Regions from separate parts of the Romboutsia sp. 1001216sp1 genome, predicted to be linked through region 4. Evidence: riboswitches for the same ligand, from Rfam matches in the RefSeq annotation. Region 4 holds a riboswitch; each other region holds the start of a gene.
What was found. Region 4 has a riboswitch for cyclic di-GMP ahead of ABHC41_RS07700 (SpaA isopeptide-forming pilin-related protein). Riboswitches for the same ligand answer to the same signal wherever they lie in the genome.

Region 1: another riboswitch for cyclic di-GMP. It lies ahead of ABHC41_RS01865 (flagellar basal body protein); the one in region 4 lies ahead of ABHC41_RS07700 (SpaA isopeptide-forming pilin-related protein).
Region 2: another riboswitch for cyclic di-GMP. It lies ahead of ABHC41_RS04760 (NPCBM/NEW2 domain-containing protein); the one in region 4 lies ahead of ABHC41_RS07700 (SpaA isopeptide-forming pilin-related protein).
Region 3: another riboswitch for cyclic di-GMP. It lies ahead of ABHC41_RS06600 (response regulator transcription factor); the one in region 4 lies ahead of ABHC41_RS07700 (SpaA isopeptide-forming pilin-related protein).

Annotation. Positions count from the first base shown of each region.
Region 1 covers NZ_JBDPHA010000001.1:359,513-365,488, forward strand. The annotation lists gene ABHC41_RS01840 (FliH/SctL family protein) at 1-350, opposite strand, end outside; gene fliG (flagellar motor switch protein FliG) at 334-1,410, opposite strand; gene fliF (flagellar basal-body MS-ring/collar protein FliF) at 1,427-2,989, opposite strand; gene fliE (flagellar hook-basal body complex protein FliE) at 3,012-3,329, opposite strand; gene flgC (flagellar basal body rod protein FlgC) at 3,345-3,749, opposite strand; gene ABHC41_RS01865 (flagellar basal body protein) at 3,754-4,077, opposite strand; cyclic di-GMP riboswitch class I at 4,531-4,612, opposite strand; gene ABHC41_RS01870 (CDP-glycerol glycerophosphotransferase family protein) at 5,497-5,976, opposite strand, start outside.
Region 2 covers NZ_JBDPHA010000003.1:93,497-99,472, forward strand. The annotation lists gene ABHC41_RS04760 (NPCBM/NEW2 domain-containing protein) at 1-3,643, opposite strand, end outside; cyclic di-GMP riboswitch class I at 3,854-3,940, opposite strand; gene ABHC41_RS04765 (SagB/ThcOx family dehydrogenase) at 4,199-4,957, shown strand; gene ABHC41_RS04770 (VWA-like domain-containing protein) at 5,274-5,976, opposite strand, start outside.
Region 3 covers NZ_JBDPHA010000005.1:31,608-37,583, forward strand. The annotation lists gene ABHC41_RS06570 (LPXTG cell wall anchor domain-containing protein) at 1-27, shown strand, start outside; gene ABHC41_RS06575 (hypothetical protein) at 20-622, shown strand; gene ABHC41_RS06580 (hypothetical protein) at 622-1,398, shown strand; gene ABHC41_RS06585 (signal peptidase I) at 1,457-1,954, shown strand; gene ABHC41_RS06590 (class D sortase) at 1,966-2,550, shown strand; gene ABHC41_RS06595 (response regulator transcription factor) at 2,639-3,241, shown strand; cyclic di-GMP riboswitch class II at 3,397-3,480, shown strand; gene ABHC41_RS06600 (response regulator transcription factor) at 3,534-4,133, shown strand; gene ABHC41_RS06605 (hypothetical protein) at 5,180-5,350, opposite strand; gene ABHC41_RS06610 (helix-turn-helix transcriptional regulator) at 5,518-5,874, opposite strand.
Region 4 covers NZ_JBDPHA010000006.1:86,308-92,283, reverse strand. The annotation lists gene ABHC41_RS07710 (B12-binding domain-containing radical SAM protein) at 1-125, shown strand, start outside; gene ABHC41_RS07705 (tetratricopeptide repeat protein) at 248-1,390, shown strand; cyclic di-GMP riboswitch class II at 1,488-1,570, shown strand; cyclic di-GMP riboswitch class II at 1,720-1,801, shown strand; cyclic di-GMP riboswitch class II at 1,953-2,034, shown strand; gene ABHC41_RS07700 (SpaA isopeptide-forming pilin-related protein) at 2,109-5,276, shown strand; gene ABHC41_RS07695 (bifunctional enoyl-CoA hydratase/phosphate acetyltransferase) at 5,413-5,976, shown strand, end outside.

The DNA.
Region 1 (5,976 bases), on a different contig from region 4:
TCTATATTTTCTTCATATGATTCTTTGTATCCATCTTCATATCCGTTTTTAAGCCCTTGATTGTATCCTTCTTCATAAGCTTTTTTTTCTATATTTTCTCTTTCTAACTTACTTTCTTCAATTATCTGACTTGCCTCAGCTTTAGCTTGATTTATAATGTCATCATATTCTTTTTGAGCTTCTTGTAACTTAATATTTATTTCTTCTTTTTTTTCGCTTAATTTTTTTTCTAAGTCTTCTCTAAGCTTTCTTTCTTCTTCACTTTCAATTTGAGAGAGGTTATTTATTGTTTTTACGCCTTTTAAATTAACATTTTTAGCTTTTATTATGTTACTACATGATAAACTCATCATCTGATCCTCTTGTTAAAGTTATTTCACCCATATCTTCAAGTCGTCTTATAACATTAACTATATTTTGTTGTGCTTCCTCTACTTGAGATATTTTTATTTTTCCTAATAAATCAATTTCCTCTTTAAGAGCTTGTGATGCCCTTTGAGATTGATTTCTAAATATGACATTTGATACTTCCTTAGATGCCCCCTTAAGAGCAAATGCAATATCTTTAACATTAACCTCTTTAAGAATTCTCTGAATAGTAGAATTTTCAAGCCTTACAATGTCGTCAAATATAAACATATTTGCCTTTATATCCTCAGCTAATTCATTGTTTCTTTCTTCTATGTAACTTATAATGCTTTTTTCTGTTTTTCTATCTACATTACCAAGTATTTCAACCAAGCTATCAACACCACCAGAACTTTCCATTTCTCTTTGTCCAAGTTTTGATAGTTTCATTTCTACAGCTTCATCAATGGCCTTTATTACACTTGGTGATACTGATGATGTTGATCCTATTTTTAGTGAAACTTCATTTTTAATCTTAGGTGGTAACTCACTTAATATCAAAGCTGCTTTGTCTGATTGTATGTGAGATAAGATTATAGCTATAGTTTGTGTACTTTCACCTTGTATACATGCTAATATCTGCTCTGGTTCAGCTTTTCTCGCTGCCATAAACAGTTTTGTATAAGCATCATATCTAATTCCTTCTATTAATTTATTAGCTCTTTGGTTTCCTAAAGCTCCATTAAGCAGTGATTTTGCATAGTCTATACCACCTTTTAACACAAATTCTTTTCCTTTATTTAGTTCTATAAATTCTTGGAGAATTTCTCTTCTTTCTCTTGCGTTGACAGTGTGTATATTAGCTATTTCTACACCGATTCTTTGTATTTTCTTATCAGATAGATTTTTAACTATATCCGCTGAAACGTCAGTCCCTAATGTCATTAAGAGTACTGCTGCCTTTCTAGCACCAGTAACTCTTCTCACTTTAGGTATATCACCTAAATCAAATGCATTTCCTGATTTAGTACTCTCTACTGATTTAGTAACTTCATTTTCCAAAACAAACTACCACCCTTTACTCATTTAACCAATTATTTATTAATTCTGTAACTTCTTCTATATTTTCTGAAGCGTATATCTTAACTTCTTCCTCTAAAGTCATATTATCTTCATCATCTTCTAAATTGTGTAGCCTATGTTTTTCCATTTCTTCTAGCTTTTGATTTATCATATCTATTTCATTAGATTCATCTATTTCATCAATTTCTTTAGATTTATTCTTTTTCTTAATAACAAATATAGCTATAAGTGCTATTACTATAACTAGTAATAATCCGGCTACTATATATCCTGTTGTTTTTAATAACTTAGCCACTTCATCTTCATCACCTAATGCATTTTTTAGATTCTTTTTAGCATTTGCTTCAAAGTCCATAGCAACAACTACTACATCATCGCCTCTATTTTTTTCTACACCAATGGTATTAGATACCATATCTTTAACGTCTTTAATATCTCCCGCATCTAATTTGCCATCTATAGCAACCGAAGCAGTTATTCTATTTAATTCACCTTGAGCCTTAACAGTTTTAATTTCTGTCTTTCCTACTTCATACTTTATATCTTCACTTTTACTTTCAGTAGTTCCATCATTTACATTGCCTTTATTATTCATATTGTTATCAACAGTACCACCTGTATTTACTGGCTCTGTAGATTTATTTTCACTTTTTGACTCACTTACTATAACCTTGTTAGGATCTATTATCGTTTGAGTTTTTTCATTAGTGTCAAAATTCAAATCAGCATTAACAGTTGCTCTTACTTTTCCCTCTCCAAATATAGGTTCAAGTAATCTAACTATATCTCTTTCTAATCCTTTATCTAGATCTCTTTCTGCCTTAGTTGCAATATCAATCCCATTAGAATTATCGCTAGAATTTGATTTTCCATTTTCATCAAATATTCCTTCTGATAATAAGACCATATTTTGGTTGATTACCTCAACATTTTGTTTCGGTATATTTGGTGTACTTGCGGATACTAAAGATATTATAGATTTAACTTGTTCTTGACTTAATTGTTCTCCTACATTTAAATCTACATAAACGGCTGCTTTTCCAGGTATGCTCTCTTTAGCAAATACAGATTCTTCACCTTCTGTTATATGAACTCTTGCATCTTGTACTTGCGGAAAAGTTTTTATAGTTTTTTCTAGTTCACCTTGAATCATTCTTTGTTTTTTTACCTCAAATTCTTCATCTGTAAGACCTAACGATGATCCTTCATCCATAAGTTCAAATCCTTTAGAACCATTTGAAACTTTTCCAGATAGTTCAAGTCTTAACTTATCTACCTGATCTTTAGGTACATATATACTATCGCCCTCTATTTTCGTTTCAATTTTTTCTTTTTCTAGTTCTTTAGTTATAACAGATGCATCATTTGAATCTAAACCCGAGAAAAGAACATCATATTTATTATCATTTTTATACTTAATTCCAAATATTATAGCTAATATAATTGCAATCACTCCAACTATAATGGCTATTTTCTTTTCTTTTCTCATTTCCTTAAATTTTTCTTTTCTTGTTTTTATAAAATCTTTTATTTTTTCTATTATCTCTTTAAAATTCATCTATCTGCTCCTTATTAAGGAATTACAATTGCACTCTATTAATTTCTTGGTAAGCATCATATAACTTATTTCTAATCTCAATCATAAGTTGCACTGACATTTGAGATTCTTGTGCTGATAGCATAACATCATGCATAGAAACATCTTCACCTTTTATAAGCGCTTCTATCTTTTCATTTGAATTTATAATACTATCATTTACCTTACCTATAGCATTCTTTATAACATCTTCAAATTGCTTGTCTGGCTTTTCATTTCCTTTAACTTTATATGTAGTCTTATTATTAATAGCATTAGAGAATATATCAGAATTAATATTTATATTGCTTATTCCTGTCATTTAACCACCTACTTTCTATCTACCTATCTCTAAAGCTTTAGATATCATATTTTTTTGAGCATTTAAAGTATCTACATTAGATTCGTAAGCTCTCGATGCACTTATAAGATCTGACATTTCAGCTAATAAATCTACATTTGGATATTCTACATATCCATCTTTGTCTGCATCAGGATGATTTGGTTCATATATTTTTCTGAGAGGAGATTTATCTTCTTCAATCTTTTTTGTTTTAACACCTAACATCCCTAATTTTTCATCATAATTTTCTTCAAAGCTAGCTACTTTTCTCCTATATGCTCCTCCATTTTTAGTTCTTGTAGTCTGCATATTAGCAACATTCGAAGATATTATATCCATTCTCATACGTTCTGCTGTCAGACCACTTGCACTAATTCTCATACCACTAAAAACACTCATTTATTTACCTCCCAGATATTATACTTTTTGTCATAGCGATTTTTATATTTGTAAGACTTACTAACGCATTATATTCTAATGTCGTAGCTGCTTGATTAACCTTCTCATGTTCAATATCAACGTTATTACCATCTTCTCTGACCACAGATTCCTTATCAACCTTTAACTTTATACTAGGAATTTCTAGTTTATTCTTTAAAGTATCTTCGAAACTAACATACTTTCTTTTATACCCTGGAGTATTTATGTTAGCAATATTTTCTGCAATGGCATTACTCCTTAAATGTGTAGCATCTAATCCCATTTTCATTAAATTATAGATTTCCATATTACTCTCCTCCATTAATTTTATAAATCAAAAAACCACTCTATAAAGAGTAATTTTGTATACTACATAGCATACTATCATTGCTAGAATTTGATTATTTTAGATATAAAATTAAATCAATATATTTATTATTCGTTTTCTTATATTTAATTTTCTTATCATTTTAATTATAAACTTTTACTTATTTTTTTCTATATAATTTATACTATTACATAATTTTTCCTATAATAAAAAATGTAAGATACATAATGAACTTTGATAATATAATTGAATTATTAGATTTATTAAAATATTATTTCTTCAAAAAAAAATAACTCTAAAGAGAGTTATATAATATCAGCGTCGATAAATAGAGATGCATAATTTGGACACAAACAATCAAAATAATTTATATATTATTCATAATTCTCCAAAATTATAAACCTTATATATCGAAAACAAAAACACACAGTTTTTTGCAACTGGCTAGCATAGTTTCTACTTTAGCTCCTATAGTTTTGCGTCACTAGATTTCTCTAGCTTGCCTATTTTGTTTTTCGTTCTTTTTTTACACTTTTCGACATTTTTTTCCATACACTAAATATTATAGTATAATTACCATTTAATCAAGTTTTTATTTGTATTTTCTTACTATTTTTTTTCAAACTAATATTAAAAATACATTTAAACTTATTTGTTAAATCACAAAGTGTAATTTTATTTTATATTATACGGCTGATATAATTAGAACTTTATATTTTTTATTAAAATAATACAAATTATGTATTAGACAATAAATTCTACATCACTAAAAATTTTTAACTTAAACATCCTTATTCAGATTAATTCATAAATATTATAAATTTAGATAATATTCCTATTTTTTTCAATTATGACTGTAATTTTATTTATAAATTCAAAATATTAAAACCAGAAAATTAAATACATTTATATCTATATTAGTTCCTAAAGATATTTTTGATATAAATATTGATTTAACACTCAATTATATTAATAAAATTTCTTATGATACTTATCTACCTTATTAATAAATCAAAGCTTATTATACTAACAAAATGTATAGTAAAGTTAGTTTTTACTTAGATAAATTTTATAACATTTGCAATATTAAAATTTATTCTTTCTTTAAAGAAAATTTAATATTGTGTTCATATAATATTATAAAAATTCATGATTTTGAAAAATGATTAAAGACTTTAGTAGTAATTTAACTACTTTTAATTTAGATTTATTTTATGAACTTATCGGGATATGTATAAAACTATTAATTATTATAAATACTCTTATAGTTAAAATTATATACCTGTTTTAATTAATACTTAATATTTTTAATAATAAAATACAAAAAGTCTTGTAAAAATAGTTACTTAATATAATAAGTTATTCATGACTTTTTGTATTTAATATCATTGTGAAATTTTAAAAATAATTATTTTCAATACACTGCTTTATATGTTTGTGAACTTGTTCTCCACAACTACCATCAATATTTGAAAGAACAGTATTTAGTGCATTAATTCTATTATCTTTTTTGTAATCTTTTTTATTGACTACTAAATCTATAAATTTATCTACAGTCATTTCATCTTCACCAACTATATAATTAGAAAATATATCAAATACTTTTTCATGATAGTATTCTCTGTTTAATTCTATGTCATATATTAAAACAGGTTTTCCTGTAGCCATATATTCAATTAATACAGAAGACCTATCTGTTATTAGTGCATCAGATATTTGAAAAGCTTCGTAATAACTAGGTGAATTATCAATAATTATATTTTCTGTATTTTTTGCTGAGCTTAATAACTCTTTATATCTTTTATAGCATTCTGGGGCTCTTGATTTAACATATGACAGCTCCAGTGGGTGAGGTCTATATATTAATCCATAGTTTAA
Region 2 (5,976 bases), on a different contig from region 4:
TAGTTATCTCAGGCATTGCTCTATTATTTGTATCAAGGTTGTGTCCTAATTCATGCATGAATCCCCAGCCAGTGTCAACGTTTAGAGCTCCACCTTGTTGTCCTTGGTTGTATCCAGTTATACCGTTTCCTGCATTCATGAATACTCCACCACTTAAGTTCTTAAGCATAGTTACATATCTAAAGTTGAAGTCCGAATGTATATCTTTAGAACCATCAAATCCCCAGAACTTCATTGCTTCCTTTATTACTTCGTCAGATCTATCTGCTGTATAACTAGGTACTTTATTATTTTCTGTATACCAATCTAAAGCATACGTTGCTCTAACGTTTACTAAAGCTTTATCTCCTAATACTTCGAATACATCAGGTAGTTTAGGATCTTTCTTTAACTTCTCAGTATATTCACGTAACTCATTTATTACCTGTTCATCATTATCTACACCTTTTACGAATTGAGGATAACTTACACCACCTATTATTCTTATCTTAGGCTTTCTTGCTTGTTGCTCTGGAGTATAAGGATTTGAAGCATATAATACTCCTGCTTTAGCAGTCCCTGGTCTTATATCATTTACTTCGACCTCAGGTATTGTAATTTCGTTCTTACCTCTAGTTAATCTTATATCTGCTAAACCGTTATGTCTACTATCCATTTGTTTAAATACTAAGTTAGGTACTGGGTCGCCTGTTTCTGTATCAACATACACAGTTATCTTTTCACCTGACTTAACTGCTAAACCTGTAGGTTGCCAATCTCTGAAATTCCATACCTTTCTCTTTTGACTTTCCTTTATAGCGTCTCCTCTGCTTTCTAATTCATAAACATGACCTTTATTCTTATCAGGAGATTTAATTAAATCTTTAGCCATGTCTATACTTTCCATAAGTTCTACTTTTAATGGGTGTGTTTTAACTTCTTTCTCTAAAGCTTCAATAGCTTCTAATGAATTGAATTCTGGGTTTAACTCATTCTTTAATTCATTTGTAAATAAGTTATTAACTTTATCTGAAACTATATCTCTCTTAAAGAACATTATTTCGTTTAGTGTAGCCCAGTTTTGGTTACTTTTAACCCACTTTAATTTCATTCTCTTAAATGTTGTAGGTTTGAATTTAGCTTCAACTAAACCAGAAGTACTGTCTGCTCTACCTGTAGCCACTAATTGGAAGTTATCACCTTTAGTAGCGTTAGAACCATATATCTCGAATTCCTCTAAAAATCCTTTTCTATCTGACTGTCTAGCACCATAAGCTATTCTGTCTACAGTTATAGGTTGTTTGAATTCTATAGTTACTTCATTAGACCATTCTTTATCGTTTCCTCTATTAGTCTCCCAGTAAGTGTCTACATTACCATCAACCGCGTTATTTATATGCTGTTGTAGATATTGCCCTGCATTATTACTTATACTCTTTATATTCTCGTAAGGTATTCTAAATTGTTTTACATACTCCGCATTATCCAGATGATTAAACTTCTTACTTGTAGCAACAGAACTCTCTACCTTGCCTTGTTCTATTAGAACTCTTGCATTGTATAAGTCCTCTTTAAAGTCTTCAAAGAATGGGTGTGTACTACATTCGTTCTCTAAAGCTTTTAATTTATCAACTGTATCAAACTCTTCACTTACTTTAGACATAGTATCATCAGTGAATAACCTTTGTATTTTATCTAGAGTTTGGTCTTGTTTATATAATCCGAACTCTGACGCTAAAGCCCAACCTTCATATCCTTGCTTATAAACAAACTTAACTCTTCTAGCTTGAGTTGGATTAAACTTTATAGATATAGAGTCTCCAGTTCTTGAAGCACTACCACTAGTTACTTTAGTAAATGTGTCTCCTTCACTAGTCTTAGAAGTATAGATATCGAACTTCTCTGCGAAACCTCTATCTCTCGGAGAATAATATACTATTCTATCTAAAGTTCTTATTTGGTCTAAAGTCATTATAACTTCGTTTGTATGAGTTTCGCTATTTCTAGCATCAGAATGCCAATTAGTGTTAGGATCACCATCTATAGCTTTATCTATAGTTTGATTTGACCAATGTCTACCGTTAGTAGTTATATTCTTTATATGACTATTATCTATCTTATAAGTCTTATCATACTCTGCTAACTCTGGAGTTCCAAAAGCTTTAAACTTCGAAACTTTAGCATCTGCATAAGTTACCTCGTTACCTTCTAATACAAGTTTAGCATCATCTAAATCTTCTTTGAACTTACTGTATAAAGGATGTGCCTTCGCTTCATTCTCTAAAGCAGTAAGTTTCTCTAAAGTCCCAAAATCAGGGTTTACTGTATTCTTATTACTGTCTGTAAATAGTTTATCCATTTTCTCTGATAAAGCATCTTCTTTATAGAACCTAGCTTCTGATATGAATGGTCTATTTTCATGGCACTCTTTAAATACAAACTTCAGTCTCTTAAAGTTTGTTGGGTTAAATTTAAATTGCATGAAGTCTTTAGTAACTTCTGCAGTACCGCTAGAAACTAATTTGAATGTATCCCCTTGAGAAGTTTCTGAAGCATATATTTCATACTTAGTAGGAAATCCTTTTTGATTTCCGCTTCTAGGTAATAATGCTATTCTATCAAGTTGTTCTATTTCATCAAAAGTGAATACCACTTCATTAGTGAAACCATTACCATTGCTTCTGTTTGTTTCCCAATGTGTATTAGGGTCACCATCATACATATATTCTATTTTTGTTGTAGAGTAAGTTCCACCATTTACTTGTGTATTAACGATGTGGTCTTTACCTAACATAAACTTGTCATCATAAGCTTTTTGGTTTTCAGTTCCATACCCTAATAACTTAGATACTTTAGTTTCAATAAAGTTAACCTCTTTGTTCTCTAGAACAAGTCTTGCATTATCTATATATTCTTTAAAGCTATCGCGGAATGGATGTCCTTCAGTTTCTTTCTCTAAAGTGTTTAATGCTTCAGGAGTTGCAAACTCTTTACTTACTTCATTCATGTTTGCATTAGTAAATAATCTTTCCATCTTATCTAGAATTCTATCCTCTTTATAGAACCAAAACTCTGCGGCACTTGCCCACTCGTCATGTGCTTCTACGAATTTGAATTTAACTCTCTTTGCTCTTACAGTATCAAATTTAAATTCAACCATTCCACCTGTAACTTTACTTCCTTCTATTTTTCCTGCTAGTTTAAAATCTTCACCTATTTCACTCTCTGAAACATATATCTCTGCACTAGTAGGATATCCTTTACCTTTAGCCCCGTCTTGTCTTGTAGCATAAGCTAATCTATTTATCTCGGCTATATCTTTAAACTCCACAATTACTTCATTTTTAAATTCATTTGTATTTCTAGTGTATGTTTCCCAATGTGTATTAAGTTTTCCATCTATAGCATTTTCTATCTTAGTTCCTGGGTAACTTCTTCCATTGTTTGTTATAGACTGTATCTCAACTCTATAAAGTTCATTATACTTAGCGAAGTTAGGATTGTTCTTAATTTTAAAATCACTAACTGTCATACTTTTAGAAACTTGTTCCTCTATCGCTAATGCTTTTTCCTTTATTACTTCGTTAGCAAAAACATTTAAAGTAGGTGTGCTGTTTGTTGCTATAACAGATATGGCCAATATTGATGCTATCTTTTTCTTCATAATATTCTCCCTCTTATATTATATGAATTTACAATAACTAAATATTTTACCCCAAATTTCAAAATATAGTCTTGCTATAGAGCTATAGTTGTTTTTATTAAATAAAAAACTACCCTTTATAAAGGGTAGTTGCCATCTAAAGTAAACATTATAAAACAATCTTACAATTATATCATAAGATAACTCTATAAAAACAAAGAATATCAATTCTTTGGCAACTGGCTGGCATAGTCTAATTTTACCTTAGCCCCTTTAGCTTTGCGTCGCTAGATTTCTCTAGGTTTGCTAATATGTAATTTTTAGTCATCTATATTAATTATACATAATTTTTTATAAATTAAAATAGTTTTTTTTAATTTAAAATAATTTTAATATATTTTTGAATATATTCTATTAAAGCAAATATTAATTATTACTACACAAAAATATTTATTAATTTTTATCTGTAATTAAGCTTCTAATATGAAATTTTTACCATTTAGGCTTTTTCCACTTATATTTATATATATGGTATAATAAGTGTAAAAATTTATACATTTTAATAAGGAGACATCTATGGATAAAATTGCACAAAACAGAGAATTTTTCAAAGCTGATTTTGAAATACTAAAACAGATAAAAACGGATAAACAAAAAGGAATACCCGCTCCTTCTTTCCAAAAAGAATATGATTCAAATTCTAATTTAATAGAGTTACCTCCTGTAAGCAAAGACATTTTAGTTAAACCTAACGTACTAGATTGTATAAATGATAGAAGAAGTATAAGAAAATATAGTGATGAAAAAATAAATTTATCTGAACTTTCGTATTTACTATGGGCTACTCAAGGAATCCAAACTGTAAAAGATAAATTTAGTGCCTTAAGAACTGTACCTTCTGCTGGTTGCACTCACCCATTTGAAACATATTTAATAATAAATAATGTTGATGGTTTAAAGAGTGGAGTTTACAGATATTTACCTTTAGAACATAAACTTTTATTTATAAAGACTTTAAGCAATATAGATGATGAAATAGATAAAGCAACTCCAAACCAACCTTTTGTTCAAGGTTTCGTATCTAAAAGTGCCGTTGTGTTTGCTTGGAGTTGTATTCCATATAGAAGTGAACATAGATTTAGTATAACTGCTCATAAGAAAATACTTATAGATATTGGACATGTTTGCCAGAATCTTTACATAGCATCAGAATCTCTTAATTACGGGACTTGTGCTATCGGAATATATGATCAGGATATAATTGATAATATGTTAGATTTAGATGGAGAAAATGAGTTTGTAATTTATATGGCTTGTTTAGGTAAAAAACTTTAATAAATTAGCTTAATTATTAATATAATTGTATTACTTTAAAGTAAAAATCTCAAAAATATCTTAAATTAAGATACTTTTTGAGATTTTTTAATTTTAATATTTTTAAATAAAGTATAGTATAAAGTACTTTATTTTGATATTTGACTTAATATATATGAGGTTACTTCATCAGGAGAAATATTTAAAATAATCGCAAATTATTCATTTAATAATCTTTCTGCTTCTTTCATAATATTATTATCTCCTTTAGAAATTATATTTCTCATTGAAATTTTATTATTATGTTATTAGAATAACCAGAATTTAATACATAAATTTATAAAATTGGAGCTTGGTTATTCATTGAATATCCATCATTTCTAACATCACTCATATCTAATGTATCATCTTTTATTTTAACCTTGCTAAGTTTTTTAACTGCTCCATAAGGCTCTCTTAATGAAAGTTTGTCTCCTCTTCCTGAAATAACCCATAAAATTTTATATCCTCTAGGTATTACTTGTAGCCTGTCTTCTCCTTTACCATCAGTAAAGTATACCAATAAATTAATTTTTTTATTATTAGCATATTCAAAAACTGGGCTAAATTTAGTTGATCCTCTTCTTTTAAGCCTTTCTTTTATATCTTTTACAGATTTGACTTTATACACACGTCTAATTTCATTATCACATTCTATGATTGTAATTTCATGGTTATAATTTTTTACTATATTAAGTACTTCCTTAATAGCTTGTTTAAATTCTTCATCACTAATACTTCCACTTATATCAAGTGCGACAGCTATCTCTGCTTTATGAGATCTCAACTGTCCCCTCAAATCTAATCTATTTGGCTGTCTTCTATTTCTTCTTGTTATAGTCTTCTTTTTATTGCTTTCGACTGTTCCCATCAATCTATTAAGATATAAGTTCCAAGGCAATTCACCTTTACTATTTTTAAGTGATGATATCATACCATCTAAGTATTCTGGAATTTTACCTTTTTGAGAATTATTAATAGCTTTTTGGGTAAATTCTTTA
Region 3 (5,976 bases), on a different contig from region 4:
AACAAAGGAGATGATATAGATGAGTAGATTAAAAAAAGCTAAGAAATCAAAAAAATACAAATTAAAAGCAACTCTTAGTGGGGCTGTACTTATGCTAAGTATAGGAAGTGTTGGAGCTTTTGGAAGTTATTCATACTTTAGTGACAAAGTAAGTGCTAAAAATGACTTGGTTATAACTATGGGGAAACTTGACACTAGTTTATCAAATGGAATAGATATTAGTCTGAATAAAGATAAATTAAGTGATACTAAAAGTTTTTCTATTATAAATAAAGGGGATTTGAAACAAAATGTAGAGATAGATTTTTCAGGTAATTCAGGTGGAATAGATTTAGATTTATTAAGTTGTAATTTAAAAATGACATATGGTGGAAAAAGTGTGAAGCCACAGGGATATAGTGTATCTACATTAAAAGATCTTTTATCATTACAAAGTGCATATATTGTTGATAATAATGGAAATAAAGTTGAAGTTGATCCAGGAGAGTCTATTAATGTTTCAGTCACTGTTGGCATAAGAAGTGATATAACAGATGATGTTAAGAAAACATTAGAAGGAAAAAGTGCAGACTTTAACACTACTATAAATGCTATACAAATCGATGCAGGAGGTGTTGAATAATGCATATAAGAAGCAAATTTGTTATGGTAGGGATGAGCATGGCAGTTTTTTTTACAGGTGGATATATTGGTCATAGTTATTTTACTGCAAGTGATATAAAGGGCAATAGTGTTAGTATAGGCCAATTGGTAGACCCAAAACCAGAAGGCGGCTGTGAATTTGAAACTAATGCTTGGGTTCACGATGAAAGAGAAGATTTGTATATACAGTTAAGCACATCAATTATAAATCAAGGAACTGTAGAAAGTGTTAACTTTGAACAAGGAAGTGGGGAGTTCAGTAATAAACCAGAAGAGTCTGAAATTGAAGGTAATGGAATAAATATAGATTTTGATAAAAAAATAAATAGAGAAAATATTAGTACTAAGGAAGGTGGAGATGATTGGCTTATCTTAGAACTAAGAATACGTGATAAGAATAATAATTTAATAAGAGTTCGTTATAAAATAGAAATTACTAAGAATAAGAATGACAAATTAACAGCTCATTGGACTAAGCTTGGCTCAAAAACAGAAATTTCAGAAGAAGTGCCACCAAGTGAAATACCACCGAGTGAAGAGATGCCACCAGGTGAAGAAACGCCAGAAGTACCACCAAGTGAGGAATTGCCGCCATCTGAAGGAGTTCCAGAATCACCAGAAACTCCAGAATCAACAGTAGAGCCAGAAACTAAACCAGAGGAAGAACCAGAGAATAAACCAGAAGAAATACCACAACCAGAAACTCCAGAACCATCAGTGGTCGAAGCTCCTAGTGAAGAGCCTGTTGTAGAATAGAATTTAAATTAAAAAGGAAGAAGAGATTCTCTTCTTCCTTTAAATAAGGGGGACAATTATGGAAATTGAAAAAACACAACAAGATATAAAGCCTAAGATAGGAAAATTCTTATATTACTTTTTTATGGTATTTGCAATAATAATGCTTTTAAATGCTTTAACATCAAGAAGTGATAAGATGTTTAATCTAATTGGATTTAGAACCTATACTGTATTATCAGGAAGTATGGAACCAGAGTTTTATCCAGGGGACTTAGTGGTTACAATAAATAAAAATAAAGTTGATATAGAAAAAGAGGATATTATAACATTTGTAGATAATGGAGAAATTGTTACTCATAGAGTTATGGAGATAACTAATGAGGGATACAAAACAAAAGGAGATAACAATGATGTTTATGATCCAGATATTATTAAAAAAGATAATGTAATTGGGGAAGTTAAATTTAGTATACCTAAGATGGGATATGTTGCTCAATTTTTATCAAATCCAATGGTTATAGCTGCAGAGATGTTTTTATTAGCATTATTTATAATAATTATAAATAGAGATTAAAAGGTGAAACTATGAAAAAAATTATAGGGAAATCTTTAATTGTTATCGGTGCAGGCATAATTTTATTAACTGCATATACAAACTACAATGTTGAAAAAAATAATAATGATTTAGTTAAGGAGTTTGAAAAAAATATCCAAAATAATAAGAATAGTGAAAGTAAACAAATAGAAAAAGGCAAGGAAAAGACCATAAATAATAATCAAGACGTTATAGCTATTCTTGAAATACCAAAGATAGATTTGAAAGTTGCAGTAAAGGAAGGAACTGATCAAAAAACATTAGATTATTCTGTAGGTCATTTTGATCAAACTCAAATGCCAGGACAGTACGGAAACTTTGCAGTGGCAGGTCATAGAAACTACACATCAAATAAGTTTTTTAGCAATCTAGATGAATTACAAAAAGGTGACAATATAGTAGTACACACATTAGATGAAAAATATACTTACATAGTAGATAGTAAGGAAGTTGTAACACCAGATAAGGTGGAGGTTTTAGATTCAGATGAAAATAAAAAAATGATAACACTTATTACTTGTACTCCTAAATATGTTGGTACTCATAGGTTAGTAGTGAATGGATATATAGAGTAATTTTTTTTGGTACGTTAGGTATAATATACCATGGTCTAGTAAAAAACTATTGGGTGGAATAATGTAGTAGAAAAAGGGGGGGAAGAATATGAATATACTAATAATTTCAGAATCGTTTATATTAAAAGAAGCATTATCAACTTTATTTAAAGAAAAGTTTAAAAATATAAATATAAAAAAGGAAAAAGATGTTAAAAATTTAAGTAAAGATATAGGTATGTATGGCATGGCTATTATAGATATAAGGGAAAAGTGCAATTTTGATTTAAATATTATAAGCAATATAAAAGAAAATAATAAAAGAATAAAAGTAATAATTTATAATCTATATAAAGATGAAGAGATATGTATAAAATCTATAAGAAATGGAGCTGATGCATATATTACTGATATAGAGGATAAGGAAGATTTCGGATACATAATAAATAAGATAATGTCTGGTGGGAATTTTTATGATCCTTTTGTAGTTCAAAAGGCAATGAATAAAAAGGAATTTAATTGTAACAACGATATAACTATAAGAGAAAATGAGGTTATAGATGAAATAGCAAAAGGACTAAGTAATAGAGAAATAGCATCTAGGTTAGGGGTTACAGAGTATACAGTAAAAAAACATATAACTAATATTTTATATAAGTTAAATTTAAGAAATAGGCAAGATATAATAATATATATAAATAATTTAAGTTAAAAATGACGATTTATATATATAAATAATATAAAATGTATTTTTATGAAATAATATAGGAATTTATACTATAAAATGGAGAAGAGATTTTGTACAAAAAAATTTAATTTGTGATAATATTTATATATAAATATATTATTATTAAATTAATTAAAAAAACAAAATAAAGAAGCTTTGAAGTATATTCTGTATATGGGCACTTGGAATATATGGAGCTAGTAGTGCAACCGGCTATTTTAATTTATATATAGCTGGTTTTTTTATTTCTAAATTATTTTATGGGAGGAATATAAATATGGGTACATTAATAGTCTCAGAATCTTTTATGGTTAGAGAATCATTAGATAATTTATTTAGGTCTATTTACCATACTAAAAACATAGTAACAAATAGTATAAACGATATAGATAGAAAAAAGCTAATAGATATAAATTATATAGTGTTAGATATTAAAGAAAGCCAAGTAAAATTTCTAGATAAAATTACAAAAGATATAGAAAATAAAAAACTTATAGTACTAGACTTTGCTAAGAATGAGACTATATGCGAGAAAGCTATAAAAAATGGTGTAGATGGGTATATACTTAATATAGATAATAAAGAAGATTTTATATATAAGATAAATAGTATAAGAAAAGGAAAAAAATTTTATGATAGCGATCTTTTAGCAAATGTATTGGGCGGCAACAACTCAGATATAGAATTATTAACAGAGAGAGAAAAAGAAGTATTATACGCTGTTAGTAAAGGATATAGCAATAGAGAAATAGCACAAGAATTATTTATAACAGAGTATACTGTTAAAAAGCATATAAGCAGTATACTTTCTAAAATGAAATTTAGAAATAGAAAGGATATTATATTATACTTCAGGGACAAAGAGTTGGCTTGCTAAGTGACAAGGATTTTTTTATTAAAGGCGAGTAGTTGAATTAGTTATAAGAAAGAGGATGCACTAATTGGTATTGAACTTAAGGTCAAGTTATATAAAGTTGGATATGATATTAATGGTATTATTATTGAATTTTTAAGATAAATATAATAGCTATTACGAGGTAAAATTCGTAGTAGCTATTTTTATATATAATATGTACAGTTTTTTACAAAATATAATGTATGCCATATAGTAGACTAAGATTGAAATATTTTAATATAAAAACATATGAATGTAACTTACAAAGAAAGAATATTGGCAGGTACAATAGCATAAATTGTGTTTTGATTATTAATAATAAATATATATATATATATATATTTATTATTAATGGAGGTGATAAAAATTAAAAAAAGTACAAGGGCTTATAACATTAATATTATAATATTAATGACTACAAAATCAAACGCTATAAACATAAAATAATTCACTGATAAAGACATATACAACACATCAATAAAAATAAGCCAAGAAATCCAACAAGAAAAAATAGATACAATAATATTAATAAACGAAAAATCAACAGTAGATGCAATCATAGCAACACCATTAGCCACAATATATAACGCACCAATGATGCTTATCAATAAAGACAACATATCAATATAAATAAAAAATGAAATTCTAAAAATATAATCCTAATAGGTAAAGATCATACAATATCACAAAAAGTAGTAGATGAAATAAAATTAATAATACCAAATATAAAAATTGATATAATAGGCGAAAATAGTATATATGAAACTTCATATATAATAGATCAAAAGATACATGATGAAAATAATATAGAAGAAATATATATAGGAAATGTATATGATGAAGACGATCTACTATCAATAGTACCAGTAGCAGGGAATAAAAAACAGCCTATAGTGATAACTCAAGAAGATAAATTAGATGAAAAAATGTGTACTTGGTCAAGTGATAAAAATATAAAAAATGTATATTTTTAAAGTTAAAATGTATAATTAAATAATATAAGTAAAAGCCAGGCACATGCCTGGCTTTTATCTATACATTTCATACATAAGACTAACTTTCATATAAAGGTCTTTCTTTTCTTCATCACTAAAGTTATCACTAGAAAAAACAACGCTAGCAACTTCTATTATCTTATCAAAGTCTTTAGTAGTAGGTTTTTCACCTTCAAATTTAAGAAACTTACATTCACTAAACATAAAAAATCCCCCTGATTGTATTATTATAATTAAAATTGTTTAAAATGACATTAAATAACCAAAAGAAGCAAAAATCCAAGTAAATAGTATATATAGTGCGAAAGTTCGTAAAAATACAGAATATATGTTTTGTGCTAAGCTGAAAAATTAGCCACGCTTTGCGTAGCCTATTTTAATGAATCAAAATAAAGTGTAGATAGCTCTTTAAATAGCTTGTCCTTTTCATCTCTACTAATATCTTTATCTTTAAAGAATCCTTCAACAAAATCTAAAAATTGGTCTTTTATATCTATATTAATATCTCTGTCTTCATTTATACATAGTAAGTAATCTAAAGATACATTAAAGTACAGGGCGAAATCTCTAAGTGCTTCTGTTTCTGGCTTTCTCTTGTCGTTTTCATATTGAGATATTGCTGACTTTGTGAATGTATAACCATATATCTTATTAAAATCATCTACTAACTCTTGTTGTTTTAGACCTTTTTGAATCCTAAGTTCTTTAAATCTTTGTCCAAAAGTCATTTTAAATCCACCTCACCATACTTAAAGTATAGTATAAAGTTTCGTTGGTGTAAACTAAAAAACAAATATTAGTAAAAAATATTAAAAATATATTGAAAGTTA
Region 4 (5,976 bases):
ATATATTAAAGTTAAAAGAAGATATACATGCTGATATAAAAGAGATAAAAAATATAATTTTATTTGTCTATGATGATGATAACAAAGTTTTTGAAAAGTCAAAGTCATATAGTGTTAACATATAATATTAAATGCTAATTATTACATATTGGTATTATATATTATGAAAACATATCACATAAATTTTTAATGGGTATAAACATTAATAGATTAAAAATTATTATGTGAAGTTACAAAGGAGGAAAAAATGAAGTTTAAAATAGAAAAGTATTTATTAAAGAAAACAGAAGAATTATCTTTTATAACTATAAAACATGGTGGAGAATTTAACTTAGAAGGTTACACTATACCTAAGGGTGGATTAGATGTACCTATAAAAAATGAGGTATTAGTTAAAGGAATAAAAGAAAAGACAGCACAAGATAAGATAAATACAATGTCTATAGCAGATGCTATGATATATATAATGGGTATTGATAGCCAATTTAAGTATAATGAAGAATACAGAAAATTTTTAGATGCTTTTAGCAAAAAAGTAAATATAAATATAAAAGAATATATGGGCTATATGTCTAAAAAATACTTTGATATTGGTGAGATAACTGATTCGTTAATATACTTAAAAGCTATGATAAGTATGTATCCAAATGACATAGATGGATTATATCATTATTCAATAGTTTGCCAGGAACTAGCAAAGCAGTATCAAAAAGATATGGACAAAGAAGCTATGAATAAGTTTTTATTAGAAGCCTTAGAAAAGTTGGAAATGGTTATACAATTAGATGAAAACTTTGCTTTAGCTTACTATCATTTAGGATACCATTACTACAATCAAGGTCAATATTTAAAGGCTAGAGTTATATGGGAAGAAGCACAAAAATTAGGGTTAGATGCAGACTTAATGGCAGAGGTTCAAGAAAATATAGGAAAGATGGACTTTAAAGTTCAATATGAAGAAGGTTATAATTTAGTATTCCAAGGAAAATGTGAAGAAGGACTAGAAAAATTATTACCTCTTGAACAAGATCATCCTGATTGGTGGAACTTATTATTTATGATAGGATTAGCTTATAAAAATATGGGTGAATTTGAAGAAGCTAAGAAATATTTTGAAAAAATACTTATAACTAAACCACATCAAGTAGATACAATGGTTGAACTAGGCCTTTGTGAAGCTAGTATGTTCAATATAGATAAAGCTATAGAACACTTTGAACAAGCAGCTAAAATAAAAGAAGATCCAGAAATATTATGCAATTTAGGGATGGCATATCTAAACAAAGGTGATATAGATGATGCTATATATTATATAGAAAGAGCTTATGAATTAGATCCACAAGATGAAATTACAGTGGCATGTTTAAGAGAACTTGATAAATATAGATAAAAAATAAGTTAAAATTTACTATAAAAAAATCTAAAATTGACTTTAACTAAATTAAAGGGTATAATAAATCACTGAGATTATATAATTATATTCAAAAGTTAAAATTAGGAGCGAAGAAGTATACCTTGTATATGGGCACTTGAGGTATATGGAGTTAATAGTGCAACCGACTATTCAGATAATATTTAAATATTATTCGAATAGTCTTTTTTATTTTAAGATACAAGTTTATTGATAAGACATTAATGAAAATTAAATGAAAGCTAACAATTTTATATAGCATAAATGCGAACAAATTAAAATAATTAAAAGGACATAAATACATATAAGCTAAAAATAGGAATGAAGAAGTATACCTTGTATATGGGCACTTGAGGTATATGGAGTTAATAGTGCAACCGACTATTCAGATAATAAATCATTATTATCTTGAATAGTCTTTTTTATTTTAAAATAAAAGTTTATTGATAAGACATTAATGAAAATCAAATGAAAGCTAACAATTTTATATAGCATAAATGCACACAAAGCAAAATTATTAAAAGGGCATAAATACATATAAGCTAAAAATAGGAATGAAGAAGTATACCTTGTATATGGGCACTTGAGGTATATGGAGTTAATAGTGCAACCGACTATTCAGATAATAAATCATCATTATCTTGAATAGTCTTTTTTATTTTAAAATAAAAAGATTTAAAAAGGGTGGTGAAATTTATTGAAAAATAAATACAAGTTAGGAAAAAAAATAATATCGATACTTACGTCAGTACTAATGGTTATAAATGTGTTAATTAATACACATTTTGCGTATGCTGAAGAAGTTAAGACAGATAATCAAGGGGATACAATAGAAGTATCTATAACATGTGATAAAAAAGAGATTGAGCCTGGAGAAAAATTGAATTTTAAACTAGAGTATAAGGCTAAATATGGTCCAGGGAGTATAAAACCAGGTGATACTATAGAATTTGAAATGCCTAGTTGGCTTGAAAGATTTAGCTTTAAATTCCCCCCAGAGCATTTTAAAAGTGTACAAATGGAAGGTAATAAAGTAGTAGCAACTTTTGGGGATGATGTTTATGATGCAATAGGAGGATATGTTAATGTATCAGCATATGCAGATAAAACGGAAGAAGTAGATAATCAGAAGATAGAGGTATGGGTTGATGGAAAACCAGTTACTAGCATAGAAATAGCTATAAAACCATCTAATGAAACAGAGCCTATAATAGATAGACAGATTCTTAAAACTATAAATAATTATGACCATGTAGATTCAGATGGAAATACGGTAGGAAATATATATTATCCAGTACTAGGAAAAACTCAACAATATAGAGTATATGTTAATGAGAAATTTTCAAATATATCAAATGCAGTATTAACAGATAATATGCCTGAAGGAATGGAGCTTATACCAAGTTCTGTAAATGTAATTAAAATAGAAAGAGATAGCGCAGAAACAGATGTCACAGATAGCTTAAATATAAGCAAATCATCTAATAGGCTTAGTATAAACTTTGGAAATATTAAAGATAAATATATTGTAACTTATAAGACAAAGATTACTCAAAATTTGAGTTCTTATAAGAATACAGCAGTATTTAATAAAAGCGATGGTAAGTTAAATAGTACTGTTATATTAAAACAAAAAAATGAAGCAAAAGATGTTATAAGTAAGTATAGTTATACCTCTGCTAAAAATTCAGAAGGTAAAAATGTAGCATCTATGAACGAAAATGTAAGATATAGAATAGATATTAATGAAAATAGGTCAAATCTTAAAAATGTAACTTTAAATGACTTTACACCTAAAGGAATGGAACTTTTAAAGGACAGTATAAGTATAGGTAAATACAATAAAGATGAAAGCTTTGAGTGGGTAACAGATCAATTTAAAGATAAAATAAACACTAATAATGGAAATTTAACTATAAATTTTGGAAACGTAGATGATTACTATATTGTTTGTTACGACATGAAGATTACAAATGTTGAAGATTCATACTCAAATACTGCAAAGTTATCATACAATGGAACTAGAAATAGTGTTGATGATACGGTTAAATATGAATACAATGCAGGAGCTATAAATGCTCACAAATCTGTTGATAAGACTAAATTAGAAAAAGATGATGACCAAAGTGTTGTATATTCTATAAACTTTGAGAGTTTTGGTGTATTCCAAAAGGGATATATAGATTTAGTAGATAAATTAGATCCGAACGTAAAGATCGTAAAAGTTGAAGTTCCAGATGCTTTTTCTAGTAAAATAGATAAAGCAAATAATACAGTCAATATTATCAATGATAAGGGACAAATAAATTACAAAGAAAATTTAGAAGTAAAAATATATACTGATTTTAGCAATGTAAAAGATGGAACAACTGTATCAAATATAGCTAAAATAAATGGTAATCCAAGTAATAAAGTTGAAACTAAAAAGGGATATGCTTTTGAAGCTATTAAAGTTGATAGTGAAAATAAGGAAAGTAAGCTTAGTGGAGCTATATTTAATCTAAAAGATTCTAATAAGAAAGTTATAGGAAAATTAACTAGTGATGAGAATGGATTAATTAAATCAGATGTAGATAATGTAGGAACATATTATTTACAAGAAGTAAAAGCTCCAGAGGGATATTCAGTAGATGGAAAAGACATAAAGTTTACTATAGAAAAAAGTGATATAGGAACTGTTAAAAATATAGGAACTATAACAAATGAGAAAACAAATGGAGAAGTAGAAATAAAGAAAGTAGATAAAGATAATACAAGTAAAGTGTTACCAGGAACAGAGTTTGAAATACAAACACAAGATGGGCAAAAGGTAACAACGATAATAACTGGAAAGGACGGAATAGCAAGAGCAAGTCTAAAGCCAGGAAAGTATAAAGCAGTAGAAACAAAAGCATCCAAAGGATATATATTAACAAATGAAGTACAAAACTTCGAAATAAAGTTTAATCAAAAGGAAGATGCAAAATTAGTATTTGAAAATGAGAAGCAAGAAATTCCTACTGAAAAAATTAACAATAAGTTAAATGAATCAGAGAATAAATCAAGTGGAGAAGTAGAAATAAAGAAAGTAGATAAAGATGATACAAGTAAGGTGTTACCAGGGACAGAGTTCGAAATCCAAACACAAGATGGGAAAAAGGTGACAACGATAATAACTGGAGAAGACGGTATAGCAAGAGCAACTTTAAAGCCGGGAGAATATAGAGCAGTAGAAACAAAAGCATCAGAAGGATATGTATTAACAAATGAAGTACAAAATTTTGAGATAAAGCCTAATCAAAAAGAAAATATAAAATTAGTTTTTGAAAATAAGAGGGAAGAATTGCCTGTAAAAGATACTAATAATAAGCAAAGTGAATCAGAAGATAAATATAATAATGATAATAAAGTAGTAGATGAAAAAACAAATGGAGAAGTAGAAATAAAGGAAGTTGATAAAGACAATCCAAGTAAAATGTTGCCAGGAACAGAGTTTGAAATCCAAACACAAGATGGAAAAAATGTGACAACAACAACAACTGGAAAAGACGGAACAGCTACAGTAAGTCTAGAACCAGGCAAGTATAAAGCAGTAGAAACAAAATCATCAGAAGGGTACCCATTAACAAATGAAGTACAAAATTTTGAGATAAAGTCTAATCAAAAAGAAAATGTAAAATTAGTTTTTGAAAATGAGAAAGATGAAGTGTCTGAAAAAAATACTAATAGCAAGACAAAGGAATTAGAGCATAAATATAATAATGATAATAAAGTATTAGATAAAACTACTAATACTCCTAAAACAGGAGAAGAATCTATAATAGGATATATTGCATTAGTTATATTAGCTTTAGTGGGGATTGTATTTATAAACAAGAGAAAGTAAATAAAAAAATAGTATTAGTGTATTATGCTAATACTATTTTTTTAATTTTATAGAATATTTAGACTATACTACTAGAAAACTATTTTAGTACTAAATGTGATATTATTTAAATATATATAACAAGGGGGAGTATGAGATGATAAAAGATTTACACGATATGTTAGACAAACTAAAGCAAGAAGAAAAAGTAATACTTTCAGTTGCAGCAGCAGAAGATAGAGAAGTTTTATTAGCTATAAAGGATGCAGTTAATAAAGAAGTTATACAACCTATATTAGTAGGACAAGCAGATAAAATAAAGTCTATATCAAATGACATAAACTTTGAGTTAGAAGGTATAACTATAATAGACTCGCCAAGTATAGAAGAAAGTGCAAAGATTGCCGTAGAGTTAGTGTCTAAACAAGAAGCTGATTTTGTTATGAAGGGATTACTTGATACATCAATACTATTAAAGTCAGTGCTCAATAAAGAGTATGGACTTAGAACAGAGAGTTTACTTAGTCATGTAATGATATATCAACTTGAAAACTACCATAAGCTTTTAATATTAACAGATGGCGGAATGAACATATCTCCAGATTATGAACAAAAAGAAAAAATACTAAAAAATGCAATACAAGCGGCAAAATGTTTAGGTGTGGATGAGATAAAGGTAGCATGTTTAGCAGCAAAAGAAAAAGTAAATCCAAAAATGCAA